DNA from 3 places in the Exiguobacterium sp. UBA3491 genome. Region 1 is predicted to be linked to each of the others. Evidence: predicted binding sites of a transcription regulator. Region 1 holds the regulator's gene; each other region holds the start of a gene.

Region 1 (9,927 bases):
CGACCGTCTTCAAGGACGATGATCTCATCGGTATGCGACACAGCCGATAATCGGTGGGCAACGATGATTTGCGCTTGATCGTGATCCGCCGTACGGAAGTGGTGGATGATCGCTTCTTCGGTTTTCGCATCGACCGCAGACAAGGCATCATCGAGTACTAAAATCGGACAATCCGCTAATAATGCTCGGGCAATCGAGATCCGTTGTTTTTGACCGCCAGATAACGTCACCCCACGCTCCCCGACCATCGTCGCGTATCCTTCCTTAAATCCAAGAATATCCTCATGGACTGCTGCAATACGTGCCGCTTCCATGATGTCTTCCATTGATGCATCCGGTTTTGCAAAGGCAATATTATCGGCAATCGACGCGGAGAATAAGAAATGATCCTGTGGAACGATCGCTACTTGACGACGGACGGTGTCACGCGTCAATTGTTTGATGTCTCGTCCACCAATCGTGATGGCGCCTTGTTTAACGTCATATTCACGCGATAACAAACGAACGAATGTCGATTTCCCGGCACCCGTCTTCCCGACGATTCCGAGCGATTTACCGGGCTTCAACGTCACATCGATCTCTTGAAGGACCGGTTGCGTGTCATAGATGAATCGTTTAATCCCGACATGAAGTTCTGATGATGAGACACTCGTTGCTGCTTCCTTCGCATCTTTAATTTCTGGTTCGATCGCAAGCATCCGTTCGATCCGGTCATAGGAAGCACGACCCCGTTCAACGATGTTGAACAACCAACCGAAGGCGAGCATTGGCCACGTCAATAAACCAAGATATGTAGTGAAGGAAACGATATCACCAATCCGGATTTCGCCTTGTCGTAACAAGTAGGCGCCATAGCCGACCGCGATGATATACGATAGACCGACTAATCCAAAAATCGTCGGATCAAACAGTGCATCAATTTTCGCCACACGACGATTCTTTTGAACGACGTCATCAGACAGATCGGTAAACGTCTGCACGTCGGATTCGACTTCCCCTGTTGCTTTTAAGACACGGATACCACTGATGCTCTCCGCGACCTTATCGTTCAAATCAGAGAACGCTTCTTGCGCGTCATGAAAACGGGAATGTAACATCTTACCGTAGCGTGACGTCAAATAGACCATCAGTGGCATTGGCAAAAGTGACACGAGCGTTAATTTCCAGCTGATCGTCGTGACCATCGTGATGATGACAAAGCTCCCCATCGTCACCGAGTCGACGAGCGTTAGAATGCCGGCCCCCGCTGTCATCGAAACAGCTTGTACGTCGTTCGTCGCATGTGCCATCAAATCTCCACTGCGATATTTCTTATAGAACGATTGATCCAAATCTGAAAAATGACCATACAGTTGACTGCGTAACAATCGCCCGAGGCGAATCGATGCACCGAAAATGTGAAAACGCCAAAAATAACGAATGAAATACGTCGCGACCCCGATGAGTAACAATGTACTAGCTAGACGAATCAAATCATTCTTCGTCAAGCTTCCTTCACTCAGACCATTGACTGTCGTTCCGATGACCTTCGGTGGAATAAGTTCTACCCCTGCCACAAAAATCAAACAGATGACCCCAAGACTATACGCTTTCCATTCTCGTCGGAAAAACCAACCGAGTTTCCTGAAGACTCCCATTCAAGTCTCCCCCCTTTTTTAAATCCTATGATTATTTGAAATAGTCTCACATTTTAGATTAGTTCTCTTTCTAAAAAATAGCAAATAAAAAGGAGACCATTTAGTCCCCTTTCGTACAGCTTATTTTTTAGGTGATTTCATTGAACCACTCATTGAACGCATCACTTGGTTGACTTTCTTTTGTGATGGCTTTTGACCCATTTGCATCATCAATGTCTTAATCATATCTTCGTTGATTGGTGGGTTTTGCTCCAAGTAGTTCATCATGTATCGACGAGCGATATAGAAACCAAGGGCGACACCTGCTACCAAGCAAAGAAGGGCAATTAAAATCCAAATCCATGTAGCCAAGTTGCTTCCTCCTCTAACTTAAAACGTCGCTTTTTACTATACTATAATTCCAATTGTTTGCATAGATGATAATAGATGAAAAACGAGTCCGACGTAAGATCGGACCCGTTTTTCCGGAAATGATTATCCGAGTTGCTTGACAGTCGCTAAAACGTTCTCAACAGACATGCCGTATTCTTTCAAGAGGAAGTCTCCAGGAGCAGATGCGCCGAAACGATCGATTCCGATGACCTGTCCTTCTGTTCCTACATATTTGTACCAACCGAGTGAAGCCCCTGCTTCGATTGCTACACGTTTCGTGATGTGTTTCGGAAGAACCGATTCTTTATACTCTGCTGATTGTGCTTCGAATACTTCCCATGATGGAAGTGAAACGACAGCTGCTGATTCACCAAGTTCTTTTTGTGCTTCGACAAGAAGGTGAACTTCTGAACCAGTACCGAGCAAGAGTGTATCAGCTTTCGTAACGTCACCAGCGATGACATAACCACCTTTTTCAGCACCCTCTGTCGTCGTACCTTCAAGTTCAGGAAGACCTTGACGTGTCAAGACGAGGAGTGTCGGTTTATCTTTTGCTTGAACTGCTGTTTTCCATGCTGCGATCGTCTCTTTTCCGTCTGCTGGACGGTAGATCGTGACGTTCGGCATTGCACGGAAGCTCATCAAGTGTTCGACTGGCTCGTGTGTTGGACCATCTTCACCGACAGCGATCGAGTCGTGCGTCAAGACGAAGATTGATGGAAGTCCCATTAATGCTGCTAAACGAACAGCTGGACGGAGGTAATCCGAGAAGACAAAGAATGTCGCGCCGTAAGGAATGACGCCGCCGTGAAGTGCCATACCGTTGACAGCTGCTGCCATTGCGAATTCACGTACCCCGAACCAGATGTTGCGACCGCTTGGATCGATATCGAAGTCTGCTTCGCCTTTAAGCATCGTGTTGTTTGATCCTGCAAGGTCAGCTGAACCACCGAACAATGTCGGAACGTTCTTCGCGAGACCATTCAAGACTTCACCGCTTGTTTGACGCGTTGCTTTTTTCGACGACAAGTCGTATGTCGGAAGGTCTGCTTCCCAGTTGCTTGGCAATTCGTTTGCGATTGCGCGAACGAGTTCAGCATGCAATTCTGGGTGCGCTGCTTCGTATTGTTTCATCGTCTCGTTCCATGCGTCTTCTGCAGAAGCACCACGTTGGACGACCCGCTCGTCAAACAATGATTTGACTTCTTCAGGAACGTAGAACTCTTCGTGATCCCAAATGTAGCTTGCTTTCGTCAATTTGATTTCTGCTTCACCAAGTGGTGCACCGTGAGAAGCCGACTTCCCTGATTTGTTCGGTGAACCGAAACCGATGACTGTCTTGACTTCAATCAATGTCGGTTTTGTCGTCTCTGCCTGTGCCGCCGCGATTGCTTTCGAAATCGAATCGATATCCGTTCCGTCTTCTACGCGAATGACTTGCCAGTTGTACGCTTCGAAGCGTTTCTGGACGTTTTCAGAGAATGATTTATCGAGATCGCCATCAAGTGAGATATCGTTTGAATCATACAATACGACCAATTTACCAAGACCAAGGTGACCTGCGAGTGAAGCCGCTTCAGCTGAGACACCTTCCATTAAGTCTCCATCTCCACAAATTCCGTATGTGAAGTGATCAACGACGTTGAGATCGTCACGGTTGTATTTTGCTTCAAGATGACGTTCTGCCATCGCCATACCAACTGCCATCGCGATCCCTTGACCAAGTGGACCCGTTGTCGCATCTACACCAGCCGTGTGACGGTATTCCGGGTGACCTGGTGTTTTTGATCCCCATTGACGGAATGATTTAAGATCATCCATCGATAGATCATATCCCGATAGGTGGAGGAGTGAGTAGAGAAGCATAGAACCGTGTCCGGCTGAAAGTACAAAACGGTCGCGGTTGAACCATTCTGGATTTTTAGGGTTGTGGTTCATATGATCCGCCCAAAGCGAGAATGCCATCGGCGCTGCTCCCATTGGCATACCTGGGTGACCCGAGTTCGCCTTTTGTACGGCATCAATCGATAAGGTACGAATCGTATTAATTGCTAATTGTTCTACTGTCGTCATGTTCGTCAAAACAATCATCCTCTCTCTTTTTCACAAATTCCTACTCATTTTAGCATACTCTTAAATGTGATACAACTTTTCTAAATAGTATGTCACATTAAAATGAATGCGCTATCTATAGCCGTTCTATCGACTCATACAGGATGTCTGAATCGATGAATGTCCTCTATTAAGATGTATTGCTATCGTACAATGTTTCCTCACCTACTCACTCTAAACAAAAAAGATACTCGCTCTAAACAAAAAAAGAGGTCCGCTTGACGCGAGACCTCTTTTTTCTATAAAAGAAACGAACGATTATTGTTTATTCCGTTCTTCTTCTTGTGCTTGTTTCAATTTCTCTGGTGTTACGTCCGTTCCTTCTTCATCGACGATTTTCATGCCCATGAGTTGGTTTTTGAACGATCCACGGAATGCTGCGAGATACGCTGCACGTAATTCTTTTTGCTCTGCCGTTTCCGCTTCTGATAACGGCTCGACTTTTGATTTATTCGCTAATGCATTGATTCGATCTAATTGTTCTTGTGATAACATGGAATCCCTCTTTCTTTATGACTCAAACTTGAGTTGTTCAATTGTATTCTTACTGTAAAAGAGCTTATAAAAAAAAGCAAGTTAACCGCGTCAGTCGACGGGTTACTTGCTTCTCATTCCGGGCTAGGTGTCAGTTCGCGGTATTCAAGATATCGACGATTGACCGTTGCTTTTGAAATATCATGCCCCATCCCCCGCAAGGTGATGGCGATATCAGAAAACGTCAATCCGAGTTCTCGAAGACGTACAATTTCTTCGATCGGTACGTCTTTTCGACTACGTCCTGCGTTCTCTCCTTGACGATTGAGATTTCGTTCCGGGCGAAAACCTTGTTCGACTGCTCGCCGCATGCCACGGGCGATTTTTGCATTATGCAGTTTCCGTTGGTATTCTTCCACGAGTGAGACGATCTCAAGGACCATCGCTTCTGCATCCGCAAGTTGATATTCTCCATCTGAATCAAGCGTCATCAAGCGGACCCCATGTTTTTTGAATGTATGCAAAATAGCGATTTTTGCATTCCCTCGACCAATCCGTGTATCATCTGTCACCAGGACCGCATCTACCGTATCGCGTGTCACATAATCAAGAACTGTTAGCATCCCTTCCCGATCAACATCATATCCACTCTCTTTTTCAGAGACGATGTCCACGACATCAAATCCCTTTTGAGAAGCAACCTTCGAAAGCTCCATCCGTTGGCGTTCAATCGAACTATCTTGTGCTTCTTTTTCGGTCGATACTCGACAATAAATCACGACCTTCATCGTACCTCACATCCCTGTTCGTTCTTTCACAACTTTTCCATTTTGTCATTGCTGTGCGATTGGTACAACGATTTTGCTTTTTGAGATGACATGTTTTGTCTCAACATCATTATTTTTGATCAACCAGTTGACGTATTCCTCATCTGACATCGAACCGTCATTGTAGACTTCAGCAATTTGTTCGACTGTAGCGTTCTCATCGACCGTAACGGAAGCCGTCATCAATTGCGCTACTTTTTCATCTGGGCGTGGTGTGAGTAAAAAGATCACGAAGGCAATACTTAATGCATAGAAGAGAATAGAAAAAGCATGAGTACGAATCGTATGAATCATCATGAATCCCTCCAAATATGAAATGAATGAGTTAGAATAAACGTTCGCGGAACAATTGTTCGCATAACTCATAATAAACACAGAACCCGTGTTCGGTCAACACAAAATGTCGAACAATTGTTTGTACGCTCATTTGTTCTATGTTATAGTGAATTTAGAAACATATATTCTTACATTTCAAAATTCAATCCAGAAAGAGGTGGCAATTCGTATGCGGAAAATGTCTAAGCGTCAACAAGAGATTCTCGACTACATCGTCTCTGAAGTGAAACTGAAGGGGTATCCCCCATCAGTTCGTGAAATCGGAGAAGCAGTCGGACTCGCGTCTAGCTCGACGGTACACGGTCATTTGGATCGACTCGAGAAACGGGGAATGATTCGCCGTGACCCGACGAAACCACGTGCGATTGAGATATTGCTTGATAAGCCTGAAGAAATCACGGAAGCCATCGTTCATGTTCCCGTCATCGGGAAAGTCACAGCTGGTCTTCCGATTACAGCGATTGAAAACATCGAAGAACAATTCCCGCTTCCTGCACATTATGTAGGAAACGAAACGGTCTTCATGTTGACGATCGATGGGGAATCAATGATTAACGCAGGTATTCTTGACGGCGATCGTGTCATCGTACGCCAACAAAACACAGCAGAAAACGGAGAAATCGTCGTAGCTATGACCGAAGATAGCGAAGCGACGGTGAAACGGTTCTTCTTAGAAGATCAACAGGTACGTCTACAACCAGAAAATGACTCGATGGATCCGATGTATTTCGATAATGTCTCCATTCTTGGTAAGGTAATCGGCGTGTATCGGACGATTCATTGACGGAGGGACCAGTTACGACTGGTCTTTTTTCATGCCCTCAGGAAACGTACATGATACCGTCAATACCGTCGCACTGACGGGTTACGTTGCGTATTCGGTCGCAACGCAACAAACGGATTGGTTACCGACTGCCATCGGAATCGCTGTCGGTACGCTTTGGTTGTCACCTGACCTCGATTTAAAGTCAGAACCGTATTATCGCTTTGGACCATTTCGAGTCCTGTGGATGCCTTATGTGAAGATCATGCCCCACCGCTCGATCTGGTCACACGGATTGATCATTGGGGATGTCATCCGACTCCTTTATAGTGCTGCACTTGTGATTCCCTTATTATTTCTCAGCTTGTATTTTCAAGTCATCGCGTCAGAGACCATTGATTCCTGGTTCGCTTCCCTACCCGCTTTTGTCATTGGTATCATGGTGGCGAGTACAATTCATATCCTACTAGATTATTCCAGTAGTTGGTTTCGACCTAAAAAAAGAAAAAAGCGTCGTCGTTAACACCTCTTTTGCTTGCTTGCAGGCAAGACGAGGTGTTTGCTTATCCAATTTTTCGTATCTTTAAACATTAAAATAAAAAATTTCCATTCCTATATTTCAATTATATGTATTGAAAACGTTATCAAATCGGAGTAATTTAAAGTAGAAAGACCATTATTTGCTTTAATCCAAAGGGAGGGTTTTTGCATGAATAACTTTGTACTAGAAATGATCGGTACGATGATCCTCATTCTGCTCGGGGATGGTGTCGTCGCCGGTGTCGTCTTGAGAAAGACGAAGTCCGAAAACAGCGGATGGATTGTCATCACGTTCGCTTGGGGTCTTGCCGTCATGACAGGAGCATTCGTCGCTGCTGAGAGTGGAGCGCACTTGAACCCTGCTTTAACAATTGCACTTGCTTTAAACTCTGATTTACCGTGGGCAGACGTTCCTGTCTATATTGCCGGACAACTTGTCGGAGCTTTCATCGGCGCCATTCTCGTTTGGCTTCATTACATGAAACATTTTGAAGCGACTGATGATCAAGCTGCAAAACTCGGTGTGTTCGCAACAGGTCCAGCGATTCGCCATACGCCGTCGAACTTGATTTCTGAAATCATCGGGACATTCGTTCTCGTCTTCGGTATCTTGGCGCTCGGTTTAACGACATTCGGTGACGGCTTAAAACCACTTATCGTCGGTTTACTCGTCGTCGTCATCGGTCTATCACTTGGTGGTACAACAGGATATGCCATCAACCCGGCCCGTGACCTTGGACCGCGTATCGCACACGCTATCCTACCGATTCCGAATAAAGGTTCATCTGACTGGGGCTACTCATGGATTCCAGTCGTCGGTCCAATCATCGGTGGAGCGCTTGCCGTGTTCATCTATCAATTGATCTACTAAGATCACGTCTCACTAACACATACCGCTCAAGGGGGATTTCGAAATGGAAAACAAGTATATCCTAGCACTCGACCAAGGTACGACAAGCTCACGTGCGATCATCTTCGATCACGACGGGAAAATCGTCAACTCGGCACAACGGGAATTCAAGCAATACTTCCCACAACCAGGCTGGGTCGAGCATGATGCAAACGAAATCTGGGGTTCAATTCTTGCTGTCATGGCTGAAGCACTCGGAACAGCAGATATCAAACCTGAGCAAATCGCCGGAATCGGAATCACGAACCAACGTGAAACGACAGTGGTCTGGAATAAAGAAACAGGTAAACCGGTTTATCACGCACTCGTTTGGCAATCACGTCAAACGTCTGGTATCTGTGACGACTTAAAAGAACAAGGTTTGAATCAGAAGTTCCGTGATAAAACAGGACTTTTGATTGATGCCTACTTCTCTGGTACGAAAGTCAAATGGATTCTCGACAATGTCGAAGGCGCACGTGAGCAAGCAGAGAACGGTGAATTACTCTTCGGTACGATTGATACGTGGCTCGTTTGGAAATTGTCTGGTGGAAAAACGCATATCACGGATTACACGAACGCTTCACGGACATTGATGTACAACATCTATGAGCAAAAATGGGATGAAGAGTTGCTCGATATCCTCGGTGTTCCTGCATCGATGTTGCCAGAAGTACGTCAATCGAGTGAAGTCTACGACAAGACGGTACCGTATCACTTCTTCGGTTACGAAGTGCCAATCGCTGGGATCGCTGGTGACCAACAAGCTGCACTCTTTGGTCAAACATGCTTCGAAGCGGGTGAAGGAAAGAACACATACGGAACAGGTTGTTTCATGCTCATGAATACGGGTGAGAAAGCCGTTTCTTCTGACCACGGACTCCTGACGACAATTGCTTGGGGCGTTGATGGAAAAGTCGAATATGCGCTTGAGGGTTCTATCTTCGTCGCCGGTTCTGCGATCCAGTGGCTCCGTGATGGACTCCGTATGTTGAAACACGCGAAAGATTCAGAAGGCTATGCAACGAAAGTCGATTCAACAGACGGTGTTTACGTCGTTCCTGCTTTTGTCGGTCTTGGTGCACCGTATTGGGATTCAGATGTTCGTGGGGCGATCTTCGGATTAACACGCGGAACAGATAAAGAGCACTTCGTTCGGGCAACGCTTGAATCACTCGCTTATCAAACACGCGACGTGTTGACAGCGATGGAACAAGATTCTGGAATCGAACTGAAAACACTTCGTGTCGACGGTGGTGCTGTAGCCAATAACTTCTTGATGCAGTTCCAATCGGACATCCTCGGCGTTCCTGTCGATCGTCCAGAAATCAACGAAACGACTGCACTCGGTGCAGCATATCTTGCTGGATTAGCCGTCGGTTACTGGAAAGATAAAGCGGAAATCAAACAACAATGGAAGCTCGATCATCAGTTTAAACCAGAGATGAAAGAAGACGATCGTGAACAACGCTATGCTGGATGGCAAAAAGCAGTGGAAGCGACAATGGTCTTTAAACCATCGAAATAAGTTAATTAATAACCCGATCCCTTTTACAGAGGGACCGGGTTTTTGATATCTTATAGAAAATATAGCGTGAAGTGCCTCATGAATACCATTTATTCTGATCAACAGCTAAAAGAATACATTCAGTTCGCGCTTGATGGCAACATCACGCATGAAGAACTGGCAGCTGGCAGATTGGTGTTACCGGTATATGATCAATGTCTACCATAATGATTATTATCATCTTGCAACTGACGGACGTGGAACTTATCCATTAAGTGAACAAGCGACTGAAGTAGCAAACGATATCGATGCACAATGGGATCTCTATCTTTATAACACGTATTCTTTGGATGCATTACAAACACTTGATTTAGCTACAGTTTGCTTACCTAGAGAGTGGTTAGAAGAGTGGCTCCGGTCGTTTTGATTCATGAGAGTCTCTACTAAGTTTTAATATGAATAGAAGTAAT
Region 2 (9,927 bases), on a different contig from region 1:
ATCGTTCCTTCGTGATCAACTCGAAGGACAACTCGCTGGTGGGATCGATCTCGTCAAAGACGATGAGATCCTATACGACAATCCATTGACACCAACGATTGACCGGGCACGGATCGGACGTGAGGTCATCGATGCTCACTTCCAACGGACCGGTAAACGTGCGTTATATGCGATCACACTCAGCGGTCCTGTCTTTACGCTCAAGGATCAAGCCAAGCGATTGATTGATGCTGGAGCGACTGCTTTCTTGCTGAATACCTTCACATACGGACTCGACGTCTTACGCGAACTGGCAAGTGATCCGGAAATCAACGTTCCGATTTTCAATCATCCGGCATATAGCGGTGCGTTGATCGCTAGCCCGAATCACGGAGTCGCAGCTCCTGTCTTACTCGGCACATTACCGCGCGCTGCTGGAGCAGACTTGACGCTATTCCCGTCTCCTTACGGCAATGTCGCTTTGCCAAAGGATGTCGCCCGTGGTATCGCGGTCGAAGCGACCCGTCTCGGTCAGACGAAATCAATCTTCCCGGTTCCTTCAGCCGGTATTCATCCTGGACTCGTCGCTCAACTCGTACGAGACTTCGGGATCGCTTCCGTCATCAACGCCGGCGGCGGCGTACATGGTCATCCGCAAGGTGCTGCGGCTGGTGTCATTGCTTTCCGTCAGGCACTCGATGCGGCACTCGCAAATGAATCCCTATCGACGGCAGCATCGCGTCATGAAGAATTACGAATTGCCCTCGACGCTTGGGGGATCAAGTCATGACCGTACGGATTCTTTGTGACTTCGACGGGACGGTGACGACACAGGATAACATCATCGCACTCATGCAGGCATTTGCGCCAGCGAGTGACTTCGAACCGTTAAAACGCGGTGTACTCGACCGGACGTTATCGATTCAGAGTGGTGTCGGGCAAATGTTCGCACTTCTGCCGTCTGACGGAAAAACAGCCTATCTTGACTTTTTGTTGGAGCGTGCAGTCATTCGCGACGGATTTTCGGAGTTACTGCAGTACAGTCGTCGTCAAGGCATCGATTTTTCGATCGTCAGCGGTGGAATGGACTTTTTCGTCGAACCAATCTTAGCGCCATTCCTCGACCAAGAACAGATTTACTGTAACGTCGCTGATTTTAGTGGTCCATTCGTCCATATCGATTGGCCAAACGCCTGCGATACCCATTGCACGAACGGGTGCGGCTGTTGTAAAACGTCCGTTGCCCGGACACTACGTAAAGACGGTGACGTCATCATCGTCATCGGCGACTCGGTGACGGACTTCGAACTCGCAAAACAAGCGGATCGTGTCTATGCCCGTGATTATCTGATCACGTTGTGTGAAGAGAACGATATCGCCTATACACCGTTTGAGACGTTCCACGATATCGTTCATGATTTAACACGAGCGGAGGTGACAACATGACATTCATGCGACGGTATGAAGAGCTACGCGCCATCAAACAAGAGCTTGCGGCGCGCGATTGGTTCCCTGGTACGAGTGGCAATCTCGCCATCCGGACATCCGGTGTCCCGGTTGAATTCCTTGTGACGGCAAGCGGAAAAGATAAACGGCAGACGACTCCTGACGACTTCGTTCATGTCGATGCGACCGGTCAATTGATCGGTGAGCAATCCGGGCGTCCTTCTGCTGAGACATTGCTCCATGTCGAAGTGTTCAACCGAACGAACGCCGGATGTTCCCTGCATGTCCATACGATTGCGAACAATGTGATTTCGGAGTTATATGGCGATCAAGGAAGTATCACCTTCTCCGGTCAAGAAATCATCAAGGCACTCGGTCACTGGGAAGAAGATGCGACGGTCACGGTGCCGATCATTCCGAATCACGCGGACATCCCGACACTCGCTGCTGCTTTTGCGCCATATGTCACAGCGGACAGCGGTGCCGTCCTGATTCGCAATCACGGAATCACGGTCTGGGCACCGACCGCCTTTGAAGCAAAGAAACACCTCGAAGCCTTCGAGTTTTTATTCAACTATACGTTGACGTTGCAATCATGCCGTCAATCTATCTATTAAAAGGAGGAATCATCTCATGGCAACAGTCTTATTCCAAGAAACAAACACACGGTATACGGATCAAACGGAAGTCGCTGACTTCCTCGCATCGCGCGGCGTTCTTTACGAACAATGGGACGTCTCAAAACTACCAGCACCTCTCGTCGAGAACTTCACACTGACGGATGCCGACAAACAAACGATTCTCGATACGTTCGCTCCAGAAATCAAAGACGTATCAGAACGTCGTGGATATCAGACAGCTGATATCATTTCACTTTCGGATACGACACCGAACCTTGACGAGTTGCTCGTCAACTTCCAGAAAGAACATCATCACACGGATGATGAAGTCCGTTTCATCGTCAGCGGTCACGGCGTCTTCGCGATCAAAGACGAAGAAGTCGGCTACTATAACATCGAACTCAATCCTGGTGATTTGATTTCTGTTCCTGTCAATACACGCCACTACTTTACGCTCCAAGAGGATCGGAAAGTCGTCGCTGTTCGAATTTTCGTCACGACGGATGGTTGGGTTCCAATTTACGAGAACGAGACATCCACGGTCTCTTAAGAACGACAAAAGCGTTGATTTCTTCTATATAAGGAGAATCGGCGCTTTTTCTTATCTCACAAACATATCACTACATCGACACGTAACAGATATAATGAGGGAAAAGCGATTGGGGAGTGAGCAACATGCATATTCGTCCTGTAACGGAACATGACTTACCCGCTGTTCTATCCATTTATAATGAAGGCATCGAAGACCGAATCGCAACGCTTGAGACGGATCGAAAAGATTTATCGTTCATGACCCAGTGGTATGCAGAGCGTACGCATCGCTACGCTGGATATGTCGCAGAAGATGAGACAGGTGTCCTCGGCTTCATTTCTCTTGATCCGTATAACCCGCGTCCTGTCTATGCGACAGTTGGTGAGATTTCCGTCTACATTACTCGAACACATCGCGGACAAGGGATCGGGACACAGTTGTTAGAAACTGCCGAACAACATGCGCGCGATCATCAGATGCATAAGCTGATCCTCTTTACCTTCCCGTTCAATAAAATCGGACAAAAGCTCTACATCCGTTCCGGATTCCGGATTGTTGGGACATTTAAGGAACAAGGTCGCTTGAACGGCGAATACGTCGACGTCATGGCGATGGAGAAACGCTTACGATAGGATTCATTGAATGCCAGACGGGGAATAGTCAATCCGAGTCATTGAGAGAGGATGAACCTAATGGATATTCAACAAATTCGTAATGCAACGCTTGTCGTCACGTATGCCAATCAAGTTTTACTGATCGATCCGTTTCTCGGCGAAAAAGGCAGTTTACCTCCTTTCGGTCAAACGCCGAATGCCGTCGCCAATCCACTCGTCGACTTACCGGTCGATGTTAAGACACTGCTCGATCCTGACGCTGTCTTCGTCACGCATCTGCATGCCGATCATTTCGATGATGCTGCAAAACAATTTCTACCCAAGCATTTGCCATTCTATGCGCAGCAAGAAGAAGACGCACGGCAAATCCGAGAAGCCGGCTTCACGAACGTCTCTTCCTTCGATTCCGGTGTGACGATCGGTGATATCCAGGTCCATCGAACAGGTGGACAGCATGGTGTCGGTGAAATCGGTGAACGAATGGGACATGTCTCCGGACTCGTCCTCACGCATCCGGACGAACCGACGCTTTATATCGCAGGTGATACGATTTGGTGTGACGAGGTCGCGCATGCGATTGAACAACATACACCAGATATCATCGTCGTCAACAGTGGGGCTGCCCAGTTCCTGACGGGAGAACCGATCACGATGTCGCAGCGTGATCTCCTTGCCGTACACGAAGCAGCAGCGGAAGCAACGATCATCGTCTCGCACCTCGAGTCCGTCAATCACTGTCTCCTGCGGCGCGACATGATTGCTGACTTTTTAGCTGCTTTCCACCTCTCTGCCCATTTCCTCATTCCGGAAGATGGCGAAACGATGTCATTTTAAGAACAAATCAAAAGTCTCTTTTCGAAATTCATCGAAAAGAGACTTTTTTCATGGAATGACCAATCCTAATAATCGAGCGAAGGCGACTGCTTGTTCTTCCGTAATGACTGCGCCCGGTAAAAATCGCGGATCGATTGTGATACCAGAGAGTTCCGTCTGCCGGAGATCAAGACCTTTTAATGGTGTTTCAATCCATTGGCTATCAGTAAGCCGGACCGCTTCGAGTTTCCAATGGGTCGGTTTCACTTCGAAGAACTGTGCTTCTTTCATCGTCGTTTCACTCCAATGCTGATGACGGACAGTACTACGAATGAACTGGGCATAGTCTGCGAGTCCTTCTTCGATCGTCAGATGATCAAGCGTACAATCTTCAAACTGAACACCCGTCATCCGGCATCCGACGAAAGACACGCGGTGAAAACGGGTTTCTTGGAAGTGACATCCTGTTAAGTCACATTGCTCGAAACGAATATCTTCGAACGAACCGCGGTCAAAGGTGAGGTTCGCGAACGAGACATTTTGAAAACATACTTGATAGGCATCGATACGCTCCGTCAGTTCGACAGGCATCGACTCCTTTTCATAACGTGCTCCTTTCAGATATGGATCGTCGATTTCGACTTGATCGAACGTCTCTGCTTGAAGCGTTTTCGGTAATTCTGGTAAACGGATAACGATCTCTTTCATAAAAATTCCCCCTTTTTCTCTCCTTTAGTGTATCAAACTCCTTTTGCATAAGGGTCAATCGTTCGAAATCCCTCTTTTTTCAACAGTTTTTTATTTTGAGACACTTTGAGACCATGCTATAGTCAAAGAAAATCAAAATAAGAACATATGTTCTTTCATGTAAAGGAGTGATTCAAATGTTTCCTTCCGTCGTTTTACCACAGAATAAACGTATTTTTTGTGTTGACAGTGTTTCCTTCTACGCCAGCTGTGAATGCCAGTATCGCAATCTCCCTCCCTTAACGACACGTCTTGCGGTCGTCTCCGATTTAAAACGAAGCGGATCCGTCATTCTCGCCGCTACTCCCGCCTTAAAAGCGCTTGGAATCAAGACAGCCGGTCGACTGTACGAAATCGAGCAATTACCCTACGCCATTCGTCGTACGATTCAACTCGTCGAACCGCGCATGCTCGCTTATATGAAAACGTCGATTCGTGTCCTGGATGTCCTGCACCAATTCGCCCCACCTGAAGCGATCCGTGTCTATTCGATTGACGAAAGTTTCATTGACATGACTGGAACCGATCGCCTGTTTGGTTCCGATCTGCAAGCTGCCAAAAAGATTCAAGAAGCGATTCTGAAGCAGACCGGCATTCATGTCCGCATCGGGATTGGTCCAAATAACGTCATCGCGAAACTGACGCTTGACTTAATCGGGAAAAAAGAAGGCATCGCACAATGTGGATACGCTGATGTCGCACGACGTCTCCATGATTTTCCGATTCGGAAGATGTGGGGAGTCGGACACCGCATGGAACAACATCTGCAGATGATGGGGATTGAAACGATCGGTGACCTTGCCATGCGCCCCGTCGAAGAGTTACATGAACGCTTCGGTGTCATCGGCGCCGAATTGTGGCACCACGCTTGGGGTCTTGACGCGTCACCGACACTGCTTCCCCCTCGCCATTTGTTCGAGAAAGCCCCTCAACGGACGATCGGACACGGTGTGACCTTGATGCAGGACTATTATCAATTCGAACGTATCCGGAATGTGCTCAACGAACTCGTGCAGGATGTTGCCGCACGTTGCCGCTTTTCGAATCAAGTCGGTTGGACTGTTCATATCGGTGTCCGTTATTCTCGAAACGTCGTCCGAAGTGGCTTCTCGCGTCAAGTCCGGTTGCCTTATCCGACATCCGATGAGCGAATCATTCTGCGTCATGTCTTACAATTATTCGAACCGAATTGGCTGGACGGAGAACCTGTTCGTTTTTTATCTGTCGCAGTGGGTCATCTGACTGCCGATCAAGGTACCTTACAATTATCCTTGTTCGAGGATAATACACGACTTTGGAAACGGCGGCGCTTATTAAAAGCAATGGACATCGTTAACCTCCGCTACGGGAAAGGAACGATTCGTCTCGCTGTCTCGTTTCTCGATACGAGCGTCGCCAAACGGCGGCTTCGTTTCGTTGGCGGTCATCCAGGAGGTGATCTTCATGACAGCGTATCGTGATCGAGGGAATTTAAAGTGGATCCCTTTTCTCATGCCGGAGCACTTGCAATTGCTCCGGGAGTATTATGTCCAAATGCATCAGCTCGACTTGCCTGAAATCGATGAACAACTGCAAGAATCGTGGCACTTTTTACTTCAAGAGGCTTTAATAGAAGGAAACGAACTCGAAATCACGTATTATAAGGAAAGTAGCTACGTGACGGTCGTCGGTTTTGTTGAACGGCTAGAGCCTGAACGTTCCGTTCTCTTTCTGCGTGGTCGTGTTGTAGTAGAAATCTCCTTCACACGAATCGTTCGGATCGAAAACGGGTAAGCTTTCATACAGATCGCCGCTTTAAATCGTGCCCGGAAAGAAGGAATAGTCATGTTGGATTGGTTCACTTCCCTCCCCGTCGTCGTGCAAGCATTACTTGCCGGTATGATGACTTGGGGATTAACCGCACTTGGTGCGGCACTCGTTTTCGTCTTTACAACGATTGAAAAACGCGTCATGAACATGATGCTTGGTTTTGCAGCCGGCGTCATGATTGCCGCTTCATTCTGGTCTTTGCTCGCCCCAGCGATCGAATTCACGGAGCAGGACGGTGGCATCGCGTGGATTCCTGCCGCCATCGGTTTTCTCGCTGGTGGATTTTTCGTCCGTCTCCTTGACTTCGTCACACCGCATTTGCACTTATCCGCACCACTTGAAACAGCTGAAGGTCCTTCAACAGGACTTAAGAAAACGACGTTGCTGTTTCTTGCGATCACGTTGCATAACATTCCGGAAGGTCTTGCGATCGGTGTCGCTTTTGGTGCCGCTGCCTTGAATATGGACGGAGCGACCGTCGCCGGGGCTTTGACACTCGCACTCGGGATTGGCATTCAAAACATGCCCGAAGGTGCTGCGTTATCGATTCCGTTACGCGGTGAAGGGATGTCGCGCCGGCGCGCCTTTCATTACGGTCAATTGTCAGCAATCGTCGAACCGATTGCTGCGATGGTCGGTGCGGCGGCTGTCTTCTTCGTTCAACCGCTTCTGCCGTATGCATTATCGTTCGCTGCCGGAGCGATGATTTTCGTCGTCGTCGAAGAATTGATTCCGGAATCACAAGCAGAGAACGGATCCGATTTAGCGACACTTGGTCTAATGGTCGGTTTCACGGTCATGATGATTCTCGATGTCGCTTTAGGTTGAGCTCAACAGCAACGAGCAGTGGATTGAAGCCTCCACTGCTCGTTTATCCATTCCCATTCGAATCATTATTCGATTTGAAGTTGTCCTGACCTTGTGTGATAAGCGGAGGATTTTATTCAAGATGCCGTCCTACACACAAACTTCGTCTTGAAGTTTGCGTTGCTGTCCTAAGTATTTCGTCTCTCTTGCTTTCTATGATCGAAGTGCGTATTCACGGATCAGATTGGTCACGTTCCCTCAGACCTGCGCCCGATATTCTGATTGGTTCTATCTCACAAGAATAAAACATGATATGTTTTTACATAGCACATCATTATAGAAGGAGATTACCATGCACATCATTGAACTCTTGAAAGCTCTTTTACTCGGTTTCGTCGAAGGGATGACGGAATTCGCACCTGTCTCCTCGACTGGTCATATGATCATCGTGGATGACATGTGGTTACAAACAACAGAATTTCTTGGTAAGTATTCGGCGAACACCTTTAAGGTCGTCATCCAGCTCGGATCGATTCTAGCTGTCATCGTCGTCTTTTGGAAACGCCTCTTCAGCTTGATCGGTTTATATAAGATCGAAGGAGAGCACGATGCGACGGGGACACACAAGTTAAAACTACGTCACGTCTTGATTGGTCTATTACCTGCTGCTGTTCTCGGGTTGTTATTCGAGGACTTCATCGATGAGAACCTCTTCTCGATCGAAACGGTCATCATCGGACTTGCGGTCGGTGCTCTCTTGATGATCGCAGCCGACAAACTCGGACCAAAGGAACCAAAAACGACATCGCTTGATCAGATTACATATCGCCAAGCAGCACTCGTCGGTCTGTTCCAATGTATTTCCCTTTGGCCTGGCTTCTCCCGTTCTGGTTCAACGATTTCCGGAGGTGTCTTCCTCGGGATGAATCACCGGACGGCAGCCGACTTCACGTTCATCATGGCTGTACCGATCATGTTCGGTGCTAGTTTCCTCTCACTCGTTAAGAACTGGGATAATATTAATCCAGGCGACTTCGGCTTCTATGCCGTCGGATTCGTCGCATCGTTCGTGTTTGCCCTCTTATCGATTCGCTTCTTCCTGAAACTGATCAACAAGATTAAACTCGTTCCGTTCGCGATCTATCGCCTCGTCTTAGCAGCCGTTCTTGCTGTCATCGTCTACATGTAAGTCCTAACCGTTAGCTATTTTAGCTGACGGTTTTTTATTTTTTTGAAACTAATTCACTCGGTTAAGGGTATATAGGGATGAGACATAATTAAAGGAGTGAACGCCATATGGCACGCAGAAGTCGGAGTCGATCAAAACTCCCATTAATCATCGGAGTCGTTGTCGTCGTCGTGATTGCGTTTTTAGCAATCGGCCAATACAACAGCCTCGTCAATGTAGAAGAAGATGTATCGAATAAATGGTCGCAAGTCGATAACCAGATCAAGCGTCGTGCGGATTTAATTCCGAACCTCGTCGAAACGGTCAAAGGTGTCGCGGGTCAAGAAGAAAAAGTGTACGGCAAAGTCGCTGAAGCTCAAGCTGGTCTTGCGCGCGCCGCGTCAACCGAACAACGGATTGAAGCCGATCAACAAGTCACGTCTTCGCTTCGTGGATTGATTGCTTTGCAAACCACTTATCCGGAACTAAAATCAAGTGAACGATTCCAATCCTTGATGGACACGCTGGAAGGAACAGAAAATCGTCTCGGGATCGCCCGCAAGGATTACAACGATGCCGTGACGCTTTATAACAAAAAACGTCGGAGCTTCCCAACAGCACTTTATGCCTCCGCCTTCGGATTCGAGAAAAAACCGTATTACGAGATTTCAGACAGCGACCGAGAAAATCCGATTGTCGACTTTAACAGTGATTCGAAATGATTCGGCGGTGGACGCGACTTCTGTTGAGCGCGTTCCTCGTCTTCTTCCTCTTCGTTCCGACAGCTAGTGCCGTTTCAGAACGAACGGGAGCAGCTTTTTTCATCCAGGATGATGCTCAGCTGCTCACTCCTTCGGAAGAAGCCGAACTCGCGCAACTCGGTCAGGAGCTGGAACAGTACACGACAGCACAAGTCGTGCTGAAGACGGTTCCCGATCTAAAGGGACAGGACTTAAGTTCTTACGCCAATGAAACATTCCGGCGACAAGGCATCGGTCAAAAAGGAAAAGACAATGGGGTACTCGTCGTCGTCGCTCCGAACGAAAAGAATCGGCAATTCCGGATCGAGGTCGGTTATAAACTAGAAGGCATTCTGACGGACATCACGGCTGGGCGCATCCTCGATCAATACGCGGTTCCTTATAAAGAGAATGGCGAGTATGGAAAAGCGGCGACTGAAACATATAAAGCTGTCGTCAGTGTCATTTCAAAGGATCAGTCGCTTGAGTCACAAGATCCTCCGAAATCCCAAAATGATGGGGGGCTTCCGCTGTGGACGAAGATTCTGATCGGTGCCGGATTGCTGATCTTGTTATTCCTCGATATGAAGTTCACCGGCGGTATGTTCTTCTTTGCGATTTTGAACATCTTTTCCGCGATCATGCGCGGTGG
Region 3 (9,927 bases), on a different contig from region 1:
CGCCGTGGGACAACGGTCGTAATGGCGACACACAACCGGGACATCGTGAACAAGATGCGTCATCGTGTCTTAGCGATTGATGGAGGAAAAATCGTCCGAGACGAAGAGAAAGGAATGTACGGCTATGAAGTTTAATGGATTCCGTCATTTACGGGAAGGGGCAAAAGGTCTCGTCCGGAACGGCTGGATGACATTCGCTTCTGTCAGTGCCGTTACCGTCACGTTACTTCTCGTAGGAATATTCGCGATGCTCATGTTCAACGTCAACAAGATTTCCGATAACGTCGAAAAAGACGTTGAAATCCAAGTGTTCGTCGAACGAGAAGCAGACCAGTCGAAGATCGATTCAGTCGGTGAAGCACTCAAGCAGATGCCGGGTGTCGACTCCGTTCGTTACAGTTCGAAAGAAGAAGAACTGGACCGCTTCAAGGAGCAACTTGGCGAAGGTTCCCAGGCCTACCAGTCGGTTGAAAAGGATAATCCGCTTCATGACCGGTATATCGTCAAAGCTACCTCACCAAAAGAGACAGAAACACTTGCAAATTCCATCAAAAAAATGGAAAATGTAGATAGTGTCGAATACGGTAAGGAATATGTTAAAAAGATGTTTAGCTTCCTTGAAGGAGTTCGGATCGGTGGAATCATCCTGATCGTCGGATTGACGTTCATGGCGATGTTCCTCATTTCGAACACGATTAAAGTCACGATCTTCTCCCGTCGCCGGGAAATCGAGATCATGCGCCTCGTCGGAGCGAAAAACGGATTCATCCGTGCCCCATTCTTCGTCGAAGGATTATTGATGGGCATATTAGGTGCCATCATTCCGATCGTCGTCGTCTACTTCGGTTATGAAGTCTCCTACAATGCGATCCAACCCCAACTTTCTACCGTGAATGCGGGAATATTCTCGTTGATTCCACCAGGTGAATTGTCGGCACAAGTCGTCTTAATCCTGCTCGGACTCGGTGCATTCATCGGTGTATGGGGATCAACGACATCACTCGGTCGTTTCTTGAAGATTTAAATCAGTTACTCAAAAATAAAATAGAGGAGAGATGCTTCTCATGAAAGTCCGATTCTATTCTGCCGTCCTGAGCTTAGCTTTGATTGGAACTAGTGTGTCCGTTGATGCCACGTCTAAAGAAGATTTGCTGAAGGAACAACAGGAGGTCGAAAGCCGTCTGAAAGAGATGGAACGATTACAGAATCAGACATCAGAGAAGTTGATCTTGACGAAACAGGAGCGTAAGGAAGCCCGTGCGCAACTGAATGAAGTCAACAGCCGTTTGGATGATTTAGCGCTTAAGATAGCCGATCAACAAGCGGCTGTTACTGCATCTAAAGAACAATTGCGTCTGACGGAAGCAGCGATTTCCGAGACGCTCAAGGAACTGCACCAGCAAGAAGAGTTGCTTGGAAGCCGATTGCGTGCCGTCCAGCAAAAAGGAGACGTCAAATACATCGAGGTCTTGCTCGACGCAAAAGACTTTGGTGATTTGATTTCGCGCTTCAGTACGGTCAGTGAGATCATCAAACAAGATGATCATGTCTTACAAGCTTACAAGGGGAACGTCAAACAACTGAGCGAACAACGGTCGGAACAAGCACTATTGCTTGAAAGCATGAAACGGGAACAACGCAAGCTCCTTGTGCTCCAGACGCGGATCATCGCAGAGTCCGAACTGAAGCGTAAGCTCGTCGTCCAGTTGAACACGAAGGTCAAGGAACTGCAACAAGAGCAGTTCTCTAAAGCCGAGGAGGCAGAAATTCTCGCGGATCAGCGCCGTCTGATTCAAAATGAATTGATTGCCCTGCAAGAAGCCGAACGGAAAGCTAAAGAAGAAGCGAAACGGAAAGCGGAAGAAGCGGCGCGGGCAGCAGAAGCAAAACGTCAAGCGGAAGCGACAGAAGCGGCACGTGCGGCAGAGGCGAAAAAGAAAAAATCCGATGCTCCAAGTGCGGAACCGATCATTCCTGAAGTCGAGTCACCGACTGCGACACCGGAGCAACCGGCAGATGCCGTGACGAGTCGTCCGTTCCATTTACCGGTTCAAGGATATGTCTCGTCGCCGTTCGGTCCCCGGAACAATCCGTTGACAGGAAAGCCGGAGATTCATAAAGGGATTGATCTCGTAAATGCAAAAGGAACACCGATCCATGCGGCGGCAGGTGGTATCGTTCTACGAGCCGGTAGTGCAACAGGTTACGGGAACGTCGTCATGGTGACGCATTTGATCGATGGACAGGTCTACACGACCGTCTATGCACATCTCGATTCGATCAGCGTCTCCGCCGGTCAAACGGTCATGCCGGGTAAGACAGTCGGTACATTAGGTACAACGGGCTGGTCGACAGGTCCGCATTTGCATTTCGAATTGCATAAGGGAGAGTGGGCAGTCGGACAACCGAATGCAGTTGACCCAGCACCGTACATCTTTTGACATCCCACAGAATACTGAAAAGATAGGGTAACCTATCTTTTTTTGCTATACTGAAAAAAATAATGCGTTTTTAATGGAAGTGGGGAATCAAGCGTGAAAAAATCTACAACAGCAGTGATTGCGGTCAGTACCTTCGGGCTTGGTTTAGGGGCAGGTGCCGTCGGTATGTTAGCGGCTGGCGGAACAGATTCCGTTGCAACGCAGTCATCATCTTCGAATGCGACTGGTGATTGGAAAAAAATCGACCAGGTCCGGCAGATGATCGAACAAAATTATCTAAAAGACGTGACAGATAAAGAGTTACTCGATGGTGCGTTATCTGGCATGACAGAAGTGCTTAACGATCCATATTCCGTTTATATGGATGAGTCGGAAACGACCTCGTTCAACACGAATCTGTCGTCTTCGTTCGAAGGGATCGGTGCGACGCTTGAACAAAAAGGTGAGTCGATCGTCATCGTCTCGCCGATCAAAGGATCACCTGCTGAAAAAGCTGGTATCAAACCAGGCGACGTCATCCTAGAAATCGATGGTAAGTCGACAAAAGGTCAAAAGACGGATCAAGCCGTTAAAAAAATTCGTGGTGAAAAAGGAACGAATGTCGTCCTGACGATTCAGCGTAGCGGACAAGACGCGATGGAGATCACGATTAAACGCGATACGATTCCAATCGAGACGGTCTATACGTCAACGGAGAATGTCAACGGCAAGAAGATTGGTGTCTTACAAGTAACACAGTTCTCGGAACCGACAGCAGAAGAGTTCGAGAAGGGGTTGACGAAACTCGAGAGTCAGAACATTGATGGACTCGTCATCGATGTACGCGGAAATCCGGGTGGTCTTTTGACGGCTGTCTCGAAAATGATCGCTCCGTTCATTCCGAAAGACGTGCCGATTTATCAGGTCGAGAACAATAAAGGCGAGCGCCAGCAGGAATTCGGGAAGGCAGACGAGAAGAAACCATATAACATCGTCGTCTTAGAAGACGGCGGATCGGCCTCAGCGTCCGAGATCCTTGCAGCCGGACTGAAGGAAGGAGCTGGCGCCGAAGTCGTCGGTACGAAGTCGTTCGGGAAAGGGATCGTCCAAAGTGCGTATGATTTGAAGGACGGTAGCGACCTGAAGTTAACGACGAACAAATGGCTGACACCAAACGGGAACTGGATCCACAAAAAAGGGGTCAAGCCGACGGTCGAAGTCAAACAACCGGCGTACTTCAACGTCACGAAGATTCTGACTGATCAAAAGTCATTCGCTGTCGGCGATTACGGAAAATCAGTCGAGAATGCCCACCTTGTCCTCGAAGCGATCGGTTATAAGCCAAAAGGACAGGACGGCTATTTCGGTGACACGATGAAACAAGCTGTCGAGGCTTTGCAAAAGGACGCGAAACTTGACGTCACTGGAAAAATCGATCAGCAGACAGCGGGTGAGATGGAGACGCGTCTCCTGAAGAAACTCCAGGACGATAAGAATGACGTCCAGCGGAAAAAAGCACTCGAGGTCGCTGCACAATAATAATAATAATAATAAGGAATGGAAAGAGGTCTGAATGCGCGTGGAATTACTCGATGAAATTGGTTGGACCGCGATTAGTCTCATCGCCAGTCCGACCTTGTGGTTAGCACTCCTTGTCAGTTGGGTCATCGGCATCCGGCGTGTCAAACGGGAACGCGGATTGTTTCGCTCCCGGACACACGGCAAACGAAGCGATGTCCTCGAAACACTTTTACCAGGTCTACTCGTCGGTCTCGTCTTGTCCGTCGTCAGCAGATGGCTCGGATTGACGCTGACGCCGCAATACGCTCTATTGTTACTCGGACTTTCGAGCGTCCTGCTGTTGATTGGTATCGTACGTTTGAACGTACCGCTCTGGCCGATCGTCTTGCTTGGACTGACCGGCTGGTTCGTGATGGATTCACGTCTTGACTCGATCCGAGCGGTCGAGCCGAAGATGGTTTTATTGCTTGCGGCGTTGACGCTCGTCGCGGAATGTCTCCTCGTCTGGTGGCGCGGGCAGCGGCGTCTGTCACCGTCACTCGTCGTCTCGAAGCGCGGTCGCTTCATCGGTGGGCTGTCGGCAAATAAGCTTTGGCTATTGCCTTTGCTCGTCTTTGTTCCGGGTGACGTGCTTGAAGCCTGGTGGCCACGTTACAGCTTCCCAGAGCTTGTTCCGATCGTGCTTTGGTTACCGATCGGTTTCAGCTTCCTCTTTACGGGTAAGTTGCCGAAAGAATTGATGCGTCCGCTCGTTCAAGGACGTTTGATCACGAGCCTCGTCGCGATTCTATTGACGGTTCTTGCATACGTCACCGGACAAGCTGAATGGCTGTACGGGATCGTTTTGTTGCTTGTGCTGCATATCTTGTTGCATCAGCGGGTCAAACGCTTGAACCGGGCACAGACACCGTTGTTCCTCAATGGAACGCGTGGTGCCGTCATTCTTGGAACGCTACCTGATAAACCGGCTGCTGAGATGGGCTTGATTCCAGGTGAAGCGATCTATAAGGTCAATGGTGAGAAGGTCGATTCGGAAGCATCGTTCTACGAAGCCATCCAAAAACACAAACCGTATCTGCGTCTTGAAGTCATGAACCATAACGGTGACATCCGGTTTGCGCAACGTGCTTTTTATGAACAAGATCATCATGAACTTGGTATCCTGTTCGTCAACGAGCCGGTCCATGGTCGCACTAAAGTGCGGTCCTTACATTAACGAGTACATCCCTGTCACGGAACAGCCGTGACGGGGATTTTTTTGTTGGCAGAAAAATCGAGGATCAACACTCGAAGCAAAAAGAAACTTTTGCATTTTCGAAAAAAAGGGTAACTTCCTAAAAGGAGCACTTCATAATCGAATGTTTGTTCGTAAAGTGGTACAATAAAAATAGATTTTTTAACGTGATGAGGGGGAAGCAAACGATGGATTTTGAACTCGTTTCACCATTTGAACCAGGCGGTGATCAACCGACTGCAATCGAAAAATTGGTGACTGGGCTAAAACAAGGCGAACGACATCAGACGTTGCTTGGGGCGACCGGTACCGGGAAGACGTTCACGGTCTCGAACGTCATCAAGGAAATCAAGAAACCGACGCTCGTCCTTGCCCACAACAAAACACTAGCGGGACAACTCTACTCGGAGTTCAAGGAATTCTTCCCGAACAATGCGGTCGAATACTTCGTTAGTTTTTATGATTATTACCAACCGGAAGCGTACGTCCCATCGACGGATACGTTCATTGAGAAGGACTCTTCGATCAACGACGAGATTGATAAACTACGTCACTCGGCAACGTCCGCCTTGTTCGAACGGGAGGACGTCTTGATCGTCGCGTCCGTTTCGTGTATCTATGGTCTCGGTAACCCGGAAGAGTACAACAACCACGTTTTGTCACTGCGTGTCGGCAATGAGATGGGGCGAAACGAGATGCTCCGTCGTCTAATCGACATTCAGTATGAGCGTAACGACATCGACTTCCAGCGTGGACGGTTCCGCGTCCGCGGAGACGTCGTCGAAATCTTCCCGGCGTCACGCGACGAACAGTGTGTCCGGGTCGAGTTCTTCGGTGACGAGATTGAACGGATCCGTGACATGGATCCGCTGACAGGTGAGATCGTCGCGGACCGCGAGCACATCTCGATCTTCCCGGCGTCCCACTTCGTGACGGGGGATACCCGTCTACAGAAAGCGATCGCGAACATCGAGAAGGAACTTGAAGTGCAGCTTGCGAAGTTACGCGAAGACAATCAGTTGCTTGAAGCGCAACGGCTCGAACAACGTACGAACTACGATCTTGAGATGATGCGTGAGATGGGCTATTGTTCCGGAATCGAGAACTACTCGCGTCACTTGAACTTGATGCCGGAAGGGGCAACACCGTATACGTTGCTTGATTACTTCCCGAAGGACTTCTTACTCGTTGCCGATGAGTCACACGTCACACTGCCGCAAATTCGCGGGATGTATAACGGAGATCAGGCGCGGAAACAAGTCCTCGTCGATCACGGTTTCCGTCTTCCGTCGGCAAAAGATAACCGTCCGTTACGGTTCGAGGAGTTCGAGGAAAAAATCAGTCAGGCGATCTATATCTCGGCGACACCAGGACCGTATGAACTCGAACATTCGAAAGAGATGGTCGAGCAAATCATCCGTCCGACCGGTCTCGTCGATCCGACGATCGAGATTCATCCGATCACGGGACAAATCGATTACTTGATGGATAACATCCGTGACCGGGTCGCGAAGAACGAACGTGTTCTCGTGACGACACTGACGAAGAAGATGGCAGAAGACTTGACCGATTACTTGAAAGAGAATGGTGTCAAGGTCAACTACATGCACTCGGAAATCAAGACACTCGAACGGATTGAAATCATCCGTGACTTACGACTCGGGAAATATGATGTCCTCGTCGGGATCAACTTATTACGAGAAGGACTCGATATTCCGGAAGTCTCACTCGTGACGATTCTTGATGCCGATAAGGAAGGCTTCCTCCGGTCGGACCGTTCGCTGATTCAAACGATTGGTCGGGCGGCGCGGAACGCGGAAGGACACGTCATCTTGTTTGCCGATAAAGTCACCGATTCGATGCAACGGGCGATCGATGAGACGGAACGCCGTCGCGCGATCCAGATGGCGTTCAACGAAGAACATGGCATTACGCCGCAGACGATCAAAAAAGACGTGCGTGGTGTCATTAGTACGACAATCGAGAACGACGATACCGTCGAAAAACTCGAGAAGTTCAACAAACTCAAAAAACCGGAGCGTGAAACGTTGCTTGAACAGCTTGACCAAGAGATGCGTCAAGCGGCGAAAGACATGCAGTTCGAGCGAGCTGCTGAGCTCCGCGACCTCATATTAGAATTGAAAGCAGGTGCCTAAGTTGGGAGAAAAGAAGAATCAGATTATCATCAAAGGCGCTCGCGTCAATAATCTACAAAACATCGATGTCGAAATCCCCCGCGATCAGCTCGTCGTCTTGACGGGCTTGTCCGGGTCAGGGAAATCGTCGCTTGCGTTCGATACGATCTATGCTGAAGGACAACGGCGTTATGTCGAAAGTCTGTCTGCCTATGCCCGCCAGTTCCTCGGACAAATGGATAAACCGGATGTCGATACGATTGAAGGACTGAGTCCGGCAATTTCGATCGATCAAAAGACGACGAGTAAAAACCCTCGTTCGACGGTCGGAACGGTCACAGAGATTTATGACTACTTGCGTCTGTTATACGCACGGATCGGTAAACCAATCTGTCCGAATCACGGAATCGAGATTTCGAGTCAGACGATCAGTCAGATGGTTGACCAAGTGATGGAGTTGCCGGAACGGACCCGTCTGCAAATTCTCGCGCCGATCGTTTCCGGACGCAAAGGAACGCACGTCAAAGTGCTCGACGATTTGAAGAAGGAAGGTTTCGTCCGCGTTCGTGTCAACGGAGAGACGATGGATCTCGCCGAAGAAATCACGCTTGAGAAGAACAAGAAGCACTCGATCGAAGTCGTCGTCGACCGTGTCGTCGTGCGACCAGACGTCGAAGCCCGTCTTGCGGACTCACTGGAGACTGCACTTCGCCTCGCGGACGGTCGGGTCATCGTCGATACGATGGACGGCAACGAACTGTTGTTCAGTGAACATCACGCTTGTCCGATCTGTGGTTTCTCGATCGGCGAACTCGAACCACGAATGTTCTCGTTCAACTCACCGTTCGGTGCTTGTACGTCATGTGACGGACTCGGAACGAAGCTTGAAGTCGATGTTGATCTCGTCGTACCGCATCCCGATAAGTCTTTGAACGAAGGAGCGATCGTGGCGTGGGAACCGACGAGTTCGCAGTATTATCCACAATTGCTCAAAGCGGTCTGTGACCACTTCAAAATCGATATGGATACACCGTTCGAACAATTGTCAGAAGAACATCGCGAAACGATCTTGAACGGAAACACGAAGGAAGAGATTCATTTCCGTTATGAGAACGACTTCGGCATGGTCCGGAACACGAACCTCTACTTCGAAGGGGTCCTCAATAACTTACAGCGTCGCTTCAAGGAAACATCGTCTGATTATATCCGGGAACAGATGGAAGGCTACATGGCGAAGAAAGCCTGTCCGACGTGTAAAGGACATCGCTTGAAACGGGAATCGCTCGCCGTCAAAGTATCCGATCACCATATCGGTGAAGTGACGAAGATGTCTGTTAAACAAGCAGTTATGTTCTTCGACAAACTGCCGGAGAAATTAAGTGAGAAGGATCAGACGATTTCGCGGATGATCGTTCGTGAGATTCACGAACGGGCGTCGTTCCTTGAGAACGTCGGTCTCGATTACCTGACGATCTCACGCGCAGCCGGTACGTTGTCCGGTGGGGAGGCGCAACGAATTCGTCTCGCGACACAAATCGGTTCGCGTCTGACGGGCGTCCTCTACGTTCTCGATGAACCATCAATCGGTTTGCATCAACGCGATAATGATCGCTTGATCAATACGCTGAAGGCGATGCGTGACCTCGGCAATACGCTGATCGTCGTCGAACACGATGAAGACACGATGATGGCAGCCGACTACTTGATCGATATCGGACCTGGTGCCGGCGATCACGGTGGATTCGTCACGGCAGCCGGGAAACCGGAAGAGTTGATGCAGGACGCGAACTCGCTGACCGGTCAATATTTGTCCGGGAAAAAATTCATCCCTGTCCCGTCGACTCGAAAAGAGCCGGACGGTCGGATGCTCCATATCCACAAAGCATCGGAAAACAACTTGAAGAATGTCGATGTCGATATTCCGCTTGGTCTGTTCGTCGCCGTCACCGGTGTCTCGGGCTCCGGGAAATCGACGTTGATCAATGAAATTCTCTATAAGACGATCGCGCACGAGATGAACCGGGCGAAGGAAAAACCGGGTGCTCATAAAGGGATTACCGGTCTGGATCAAATTGATAAGGTCATCGACATCGACCAATCGCCGATCGGTCGGACACCACGTTCTAACCCAGCAACGTATACCGGTGTCTTCGATGACATCCGTGACGTCTTTGCTTCGACGAACGAAGCGAAACTCCGTGGTTACAAAAAAGGACGTTTCAGTTTCAACATCAAGGGTGGACGCTGTGAAGCGTGTCGTGGCGACGGGATCATCAAGATCGAGATGCACTTCTTACCGGACGTCTATGTCCCGTGTGAAGTCTGTCACGGTAAACGTTATAACCGCGAAACACTCGAAGTGAAATATAAAGGCAAAACGATTGCCGACGTGCTTGAGATGACGGTTGAAGATGCACTCGCCTTCTTCGAGAACATTCCGAAAATCACGCGGAAACTGCAGACGATTGCTGACGTCGGTCTGACGTACATGCGTCTCGGTCAACCCGCGACAGAACTGTCTGGTGGGGAAGCGCAGCGTGTTAAACTGGCGTCCGAGTTGCATAAACGCTCGACTGGGAAGACGATCTATATTCTCGATGAGCCGACGACGGGACTC

The links. Region 1 encodes LexA, which represses DNA repair genes until DNA is damaged. Its sites were predicted from a motif close to CGAACATATGTTCG; they were not measured.
Positions count from the first base shown of each region.
Region 2: a site for LexA is predicted at 4,853-4,866, ahead of B4F99_RS05050 (DNA polymerase thumb domain-containing protein). Genes of this name have one in related genera too.
Region 3: a site for LexA is predicted at 5,297-5,310, ahead of uvrB (excinuclease ABC subunit UvrB). Genes of this name have one in related genera too.

Region 1 is NZ_DFQK01000012.1:222,341-232,267, reverse strand. Features, by position in the region: gene B4F99_RS04245 (ABC transporter transmembrane domain-containing protein) at 1-1,637, opposite strand, end outside; gene B4F99_RS04240 (YneF family protein) at 1,758-1,988, opposite strand; gene tkt (transketolase) at 2,112-4,100, opposite strand; gene B4F99_RS04230 (DUF896 domain-containing protein) at 4,380-4,616, opposite strand; gene B4F99_RS04225 (YneB family resolvase-like protein) at 4,730-5,383, opposite strand; gene yneA (cell division suppressor protein YneA) at 5,429-5,716, opposite strand; gene lexA (transcriptional repressor LexA) at 5,928-6,542, shown strand; gene B4F99_RS04210 (metal-binding protein) at 6,574-7,044, shown strand; gene B4F99_RS04205 (MIP/aquaporin family protein) at 7,231-7,932, shown strand; gene glpK (glycerol kinase GlpK) at 7,976-9,478, shown strand; gene B4F99_RS04195 (hypothetical protein) at 9,612-9,884, shown strand.
Region 2 is NZ_DFQK01000015.1:22,571-32,497, forward strand. Features, by position in the region: gene B4F99_RS05015 (2,3-diketo-5-methylthiopentyl-1-phosphate enolase) at 1-769, shown strand, start outside; gene B4F99_RS05020 (2-hydroxy-3-keto-5-methylthiopentenyl-1-phosphate phosphatase) at 766-1,425, shown strand; gene B4F99_RS05025 (methylthioribulose 1-phosphate dehydratase) at 1,422-2,042, shown strand; gene B4F99_RS05030 (1,2-dihydroxy-3-keto-5-methylthiopentene dioxygenase) at 2,059-2,595, shown strand; gene B4F99_RS05035 (arsinothricin resistance N-acetyltransferase ArsN1 family A) at 2,721-3,209, shown strand; gene B4F99_RS05040 (MBL fold metallo-hydrolase) at 3,270-4,025, shown strand; gene B4F99_RS05045 (pentapeptide repeat-containing protein) at 4,074-4,712, opposite strand; gene B4F99_RS05050 (DNA polymerase thumb domain-containing protein) at 4,889-6,211, shown strand; gene B4F99_RS05055 (YolD-like family protein) at 6,195-6,524, shown strand; gene B4F99_RS05060 (ZIP family metal transporter) at 6,576-7,388, shown strand; gene B4F99_RS05065 (undecaprenyl-diphosphate phosphatase) at 7,720-8,556, shown strand; gene B4F99_RS05070 (LemA family protein) at 8,664-9,257, shown strand; gene B4F99_RS05075 (TPM domain-containing protein) at 9,254-9,927, shown strand, end outside.
Region 3 is NZ_DFQK01000028.1:47,245-57,171, forward strand. Features, by position in the region: gene ftsE (cell division ATP-binding protein FtsE) at 1-135, shown strand, start outside; gene ftsX (permease-like cell division protein FtsX) at 125-1,024, shown strand; gene B4F99_RS10010 (M23 family metallopeptidase) at 1,065-2,441, shown strand; gene B4F99_RS10015 (S41 family peptidase) at 2,535-3,959, shown strand; gene B4F99_RS10020 (PDZ domain-containing protein) at 3,994-5,157, shown strand; gene uvrB (excinuclease ABC subunit UvrB) at 5,364-7,331, shown strand; gene uvrA (excinuclease ABC subunit UvrA) at 7,333-9,927, shown strand, end outside.